DNA from 2 places in the Paenibacillus sp. JDR-2 genome. Region 2 is predicted to be linked to the other one. Evidence: predicted binding sites of a transcription regulator. Region 2 holds the regulator's gene; the other holds the start of a gene.

Region 1 (3,419 bases), 3.2 Mb from region 2:
TTGTGGGCGAGAACGGCAAGCCGTATCAGTATCTGGCGATCCGTAACGAAGTCACCCGGCTGAAGAAGGTGGAGGAGGAGCTTCAGGAAACCTTATCCAAAGTGATGACCATACAGGAAGAAGAACGGCGCAAGTTTTCCCGGGAGCTGCATGACGGTATCGGGCAAAGCTTGTTTTCCCTGCTCATTCAGCTGGATCGCGTCATTTCGGCTCCTGCTTATGGCGAGGAGCAGTTGCCCTTCATCCGCAATCAGGTGGCCGGCATTATCGAAGAGGTACGGAGCGTGGCCTGGCAGCTGCGGCCGTCTGTGCTGGATGATCTCGGCATTGTGCCAGCGCTCCGGACGCATCTGGAAAACTACACCTCCCATTACGGCATTAAGGTATCGTTCAAGAGCAATCTGCGCAAGCGGCTGGACGTGCAGGTAGAGACGGTTATTTACCGGATCATCCAGGAGGCGTTGACCAATATTGCCAAGTACGCGGACGTATCCGAAGCCGAGGTGGAAATCCTGGAGGACGAGAAGCAAGTAGTGGCCCGGATTCTTGACCGGGGGATTGGCTTTGACATGGCAGTGCAGACGCAAGGGGTCGGAAGATACAGCATGGTCGAGAGGGCGAAGCTGGCCGGAGGGAATTTGTCGATGGAATCGGCAATCGGCGAAGGGACAACCGTTACCCTGATTATTCCAAAATAATTTCAAAGGTGTGATTTTTATCACTTCTTCGGCTTACGTAAAGCAGTAAGATGAAATCAAGAAGGAGATGATAAACATGAACGAAAGAGCCTTTGTCATGATAAAGCCGGACGGCGTAAGGCGGGGATTGATCGGCGAGATCGTAAGCCGCTTCGAGAAGAAAGGGCTGAAGCCGGTTTACGCGGAGTTGAAGGAGCTATCCGAGGAAACGGCGCGCACGCATTACCGTCATTTGAAGGAGCAGCTGTTTTTCGAGGATTTGATTCAATATGTTACGTCCGGTCCCGTATTCGCCATGATTGTGGAAGGGCAGTCGGCTGTCGGGAACGCAAGATCTTTAATTGGTCCGACGAATCCCGTAAAGGCGCCTCCCGGTACGATCCGGGGCGATTACGGATCCGATATCGACGAGAATGTCATTCACTGCTCCGATTCCTTGGATCATGCAAGCCTGGAAATCCAGCTCTTCTTCGGAAAAACGGGCCTGCTGCAAAAGCTGTAATCTCGATATATAGCGTGAGAACACCGGAATCAATACGAACCGCTCGATCATCCGGTTTCTATGCTTTCTGTTAACTTTGTGATTTTATTCACAATATATTCATTAAGGGAGAGATTATTATGTTGAAGTTTATGCGCGAGAACGTTTATGCCGCGGGACTTGTTCTTCTGCTCCGTTTATATGTAGGCTGGCAATGGCTGGACGCCGGTTTTCACAAGCTGAAAGACGGCTTTAATGCAGGAGGCTTCCTGAAAGGGGCGATTGCCAATCCCGTCATTGACCATGAGACAAATGCCAATGTCTATCCGAATTTTGTCCGGTTCATCGAGCATGCGGCGCTGCCTAATGTGAAGGCCATCAATATTCTTATTCCGCTTGGCGAGACGCTTGTTGGTCTTGGACTTATTCTAGGCGCTTTAACGGCAACGGCGGCATTTTTCGGAATGCTGATGAACTTCATGTTCCTGTTCGCGGGGACCGTAAGCACGAATCCTTGGCTGATTCTTCTTGGAGGCATTGTGATGATCGCAGGGGTTAACGGCGGTAAATTCGGAGCCGACTATTACCTGCTGCCGCTGCTGCGCAAATGGATCGGCAACCTGAAGAAGGGCGGACAAGGAACGACCCCTCCGCTGAAGCAAATCATCAAGTAGGAAGCAAGGAGATGAGAACCGTGATAGATGACAACAATAGAGAAAGCGAAATTACGAAAAACATGATCAAATACTGCTATACCTGCGAGGACGCCCATAAATGCGACACGGAGGAGAAATGTATCGCCTGCTGGGAAGCGAAAGGCATTATGAAAAAGAAACAGCGGAATGAGCAGACGACGGAAGAGCTGTTGAGGGAATATGCGCAGTAACAGGAGAGCGGCCGTGGGGGTAGACCCGCATGGCCGCTTCTTTGCGTTATCGTTAACTGCCGAGCACCTTAACCTCCCATAAGGTTGGCGTATACCAGTTGCCCGGGTTGTTCCAGAGAACCGCGTTGACGAGTTGGATCCTTATATACCTGGCCGTAATATTAACGCTGTCGGTCGTGAAGCCGTACGTTTTGTTACTCGTTCGGTCGATTGTCGTATAGCTGGTACCGTTAGTGCTGTACTCGATTTTGTATTGGTGATAACCCTCGGAGCCCTTCACCATGTACCAGGAAATATCGATTTCCTTGACGTTCTTGGAGGAGCCTAGATCAACCTGCCACCAGGACGGCCAGGTAACGGCGGATGCCTTCCAGCTGGTCTGGTAATTTCCGTCATTGGCGCTGCCAGGCGCATAGCCGGAAGCCGACGAGCTGGCGGTTGCCGTCTTGCCCTGCGACAGATTCGTCAGCGTAGAGGGGGAGGTAACGGAGCCGGTTGAGGCATCCAGATTCCAGCTGCTGTACCATTCCAGAGAAGCCGTACCGCTTGAGCCGTTTAGCGTTAAAGGAAGCCAGATATACCGGGAGTCCCCTAGCGTACTGGAATTCCAACGGTCCGCCATGTACAGATAGGAGGTCGTGGAGGTTCCTTGAATCGGCAGGACAAAAGTAGATTGCGATGCAAAGGTTGAAGGATTGCCAAGCGGCTGAACAGCCGTCCAAGGACCGGCCATTGAAGTAGCCGTGGAATAACCGCCCTGATTCGGATACCAGCCGGAAGCCTGAGAGGTAATGAGAAAATATTTTCCTCCCTGTTTCACAACTGCCGGAGCTTCCCGGTAACCGTTGTCCGAATACCAGGTCTTAAAGGAAGCAACGCTCAGGTAGTCGGAGCTGAGCTGGAAGATGGCCATGGTATCGTTGGCGCCGCCGTTCTTGTTGGAGGCAGAGACGAGGTAGGCCGTTCCGTCATCATCCTTGAAGACGGTGAGATCGCGCGATTCGTAGTTCAACGGACGGAAGCTGCCGTGGTATGTATAGTCTCCGCAGACGGAAGAGCTTGAAGCAACGGCTACTCTTCCAAGACTGTAATCCGTGCCGTTTTCGTAATGCATCCACATGACGTATTTGCCGGTCGAAGAGTTGTAGATGACCTTTGGACGCTCGATTTTGCTTGAGGCAAGCTCGGAGGCGGAAGTGGTCTTGAGCGGATAGCTGACCCAAGCCCAATTCTTCAGGTCGGTAGAGGAGTAGCAGACGACATGCGAGAAGTTGGCCGAATTGTTCAGCTTATCTTCGCCAATCCAGTAATAGGTGGAGCCGACTTTGATAATGCTTCCCCCGTGGGCTTGTAT
Region 2 (3,419 bases):
GCAAATCGCTTGGTTATCTGATTCCTGCGCTCTACTATGGCATTCAACAGGAAAGCAAAATCGTAGTCAGCACTCATACGATCAATCTGCAGGAACAGCTTCGTCAGCGGGATGTACCGCTGCTTCGCGAGATTTTACCTTTTGATTTCCGTGCCTCGATCTTCAAGGGCAGGGGCAATTATTTGTGTCTGCGGAAATTTGAAAGTAAAATCAATGCGAAAGATCTAGTTGCTCCCATTGACGATGCCATTACGGCATCGCAAATGGTCGTTTGGCTGAGCGAAACGGAAACCGGCGATCAGGAAGAGCTCAATTTCGGCAATAAAGGCTCGGATTTCTGGTCAACCGTGGCAAGCGACGCGGATTCCTGCCTTAATCGCCAATGTCCGTGGTTCAAGCGCTGCTATTACCATCGCGCCAAGCACGAGTCTAATATTGCCGATGTATGCATTACGAATCATTCGATGCTGTTTACGGATGTCCAGGCGGATCACCGTCTGTTGCCAAGCTACAGCCATCTGATTATCGATGAAGCCCATCATGTGGAAGAAGTAGCCGGCAAGCATCTTGGCATGCAATTAAATTATTTCTCCTTGACCCACCAGACAACAAGGCTGTTTAAAGATGCCCGTTCGGGTCTGCTGCCAGCGCTTAGACTTCGTCTTCAGCAAGAGGATGACGAGCGGGTTCAGGCATGGACGGAAACGATCGATACGGTTATTCCGGTGTTCCAGGACGTGAAGGAGCATTGGGATAAGCTGTTTGAGCTGTTGTATGCCTTTGTGGGAGAGTCGGGAGAGGCCGGCAATGATAACGGTCAGGCCGTATGCCGTTTGCGCAGCGACACGCCGCCAAAGGGTTGGGACGACGTTCTGACGATTGAGAACAATGTGCATACCGAGCTGAGCCGCGTTGTGAAGACGGTTGATAAAATGGCAACGGATATCAAGGACCGGCTTGACGATCAATCGATACAGGGCCTGATAACGGATTTGAACGGCGTTGTCCGCGATCTGACCCGGGTGAAGGATGATCTCCGTACGTTCCTCAAGATGGAGCAGAATTCGGAAGTATATTGGATCGAGGCAAGCACGACTTACCGTTACCGTTCCGTTCATTTGTATGCGGTCCCGGTTGACGTAAGCAAGCAGCTGCAACAATATTTCTTCGACGTGAAGGATAGTATTATTCTAACTTCCGCAACCTTGTCCGTTCATAAATCGTTCCAATATGCGGAAGAGCAGCTTGGACTAGAAGGATTCGAAGAGAATAACCGGCTGAAGACCGTGCAGCTTCCATCTCCGTTTAATTACCGGGAGCAAGCACTGGTCATAATCCCGCGTAATTTCCCGACCCTGAAGGGTTCTGCGGGCGATCCGCAGTTTATCTCCATGCTGGTAAGCTCGCTTGCCGATTCAGCGGTTGAGACAAAAGGCCGCATGCTTGTGCTGTTCACTTCTTACCGGATGCTGAAGCAGGTTTACGAACCGCTTAAAGAAGCTCTGATGGGGTCTGGCATTCAAGTGCTTGGCCAAGGCATCGACAGCGGCAACCGGACGAAGCTTACAAGACGGTTCACCCAGCAGCCCGAAACGGTTCTGCTCGGAACAAGCAGCTTCTGGGAAGGGGTAGACATTCCGGGCGAGGCTTTGACTTGTCTGGCTATTGTCCGTCTGCCTTTCCAGCCGCCGAATCATCCGCTTGTCGAAGCGAAGTCGGAGCTCTTGCAGAAGCAGAAGCAGAATCCATTCATGAAGCTGTCGATTCCGCAGGCGGTCATCCGTTTCAAGCAAGGCTTCGGAAGACTTGTACGCACGGCGAAGGACAAAGGAATTGTTATTATCTACGACACGCGTGTCATTGATACGTATTACGGCAAGCACTTCCTCTATTCGCTGCCTGGTCCAAAGATCGAAACGATGCATATCGACCAGATGGTACCGCGGATGCGGGAATGGCTGCAAACGGAAGAGGAGGAAATCGGGTGAAGCAGGCGAAAATTTCGGAGGCCGTTGTCAGACGGCTTCCCATCTACCTGCAGGTGCTAAACGAATTGTATAACCGTGAAGTGCAGACGGTTTCGTCGCAGGAGCTAGGACTCAAGCTGGATCTCAATCCCGCTCAAATCCGTAAGGATCTTGCTTATTTCGGCGACTTCGGCCGTAAAGGTATCGGATACGACGTTTCTTACCTGATAGAGAAAATTCAGCAGATTCTGAAGCTCGATCAGCGGATTAACGTTGCGCTTGTTGGCGCCGGCAATCTCGGACATGCATTGTGTAATTACAATAAATACTCCAAGGACAATATGAAAATCGTCGCGGTCTTCGACGATCATCAGAACAAGATCGGTACGATGATCAACAACTTGACCATTCAGCCGATGGACAAGCTGAAGGAGACCGTTCAGGAGAACAATATACGGATCGGCATTATTACCGTGCCCGGCCCTGAAGCGCAAAACGTAGCCAATCAATTCGTGGAGGCCGGGATCGAGGGCATTCTTAATTTCGCACCGGCAATTTTGCGTTTACCCGATCATATCCGCATTCACCATGCGGACTTTACGAGAGAGTTGCTGAGCTTGGCTTATTATTTGGAGAAGGAAAGGAATGAGCAGGAAAATGGCGCAGTTGTGGATTGAGAACGGCCTGTTTGTAACAATGAACGATGTTAATGCGGTTTTCCGCGGCCATATGGTCGTTACGGACAATCAAATTACATATATCGGAGCGGAGGCTCCAACCGGACTGGATGAGCGGGCAGAGCGTCTTGACGGCAGCAAGCTGGCTTTCATGCCGGGACTTATTAATACTCATGGCCATGCTGCCATGTCATTGCTCCGCGGTTATTCGGATGATCAGAACCTTCAGGTATGGCTGGAGCAGAAGATGTGGCCGATGGAAGCCAAATACGTCGACCAAGATACGCGTGCAGGCAGCGCGCTTGCGATTGTGGAGATGCTGAAGACGGGAACAACCGCTTTTGTTGATATGTACGACCGGATGGATCAGGTTGCTCAAATGGTTGAGCAATCGGGGATCCGCAGCGCTTTGACCCGCGGCGTAATCGGATTGTGTTCGGAGGAGATTCAACAGGCGAAGCTGAAGGAAGCGATTGCTTTTGCCCGTGACTGGAACGGAAAGGCGGATGGCCGCATCACAACGATGATCTCACCGCATGCTCCCTACACTTGCCCTCCGGATTATATTGAGAAGTTTGTACAAGCTGCCCATGATTATGATCTGCCAGTTCATACCCATATGTCCGAGACGCTTGCCGAAGTGGAGCAAAATGTCCGCGACTACGGTTCCCGTCCGGTGGAGCATCTGGACAAGCTTGGTTTCTTCTCGCGTCCGGCGCTTGTGGCGCATGCCGTGCATCTGAACGATGAAGAGATTGCTCTGCTTGCTGAACGC

The links. Region 2 encodes Rex, which represses fermentation and respiration genes when NADH is low (regulators of the CRP and FNR family bind a similar motif). Its sites were predicted from a motif close to TTGTGAAATATTTCACAA; they were not measured.
Region 1: PJDR2_RS26355 (DoxX family membrane protein) is a predicted target of Rex. The motif match lies at 1,277-1,294, and genes of this name have one in related genera.

Annotation. Positions count from the first base shown of each region.
Region 1 covers NC_012914.1:6,023,277-6,026,695, reverse strand. Annotated here, with positions in the region: gene PJDR2_RS26365 (PAS domain S-box protein) at 1-698, shown strand, start outside; gene ndk (nucleoside-diphosphate kinase) at 775-1,200, shown strand; gene PJDR2_RS26355 (DoxX family membrane protein) at 1,320-1,853, shown strand; gene PJDR2_RS26350 (hypothetical protein) at 1,865-2,065, shown strand; gene PJDR2_RS26345 (family 43 glycosylhydrolase) at 2,118-3,419, opposite strand, start outside.
Region 2 covers NC_012914.1:2,813,895-2,817,313, forward strand. Annotated here, with positions in the region: gene dinG (ATP-dependent DNA helicase DinG) at 1-1,988, shown strand, start outside; gene PJDR2_RS12455 (redox-sensing transcriptional repressor Rex) at 1,985-2,644, shown strand; gene PJDR2_RS12460 (amidohydrolase) at 2,613-3,419, shown strand, end outside.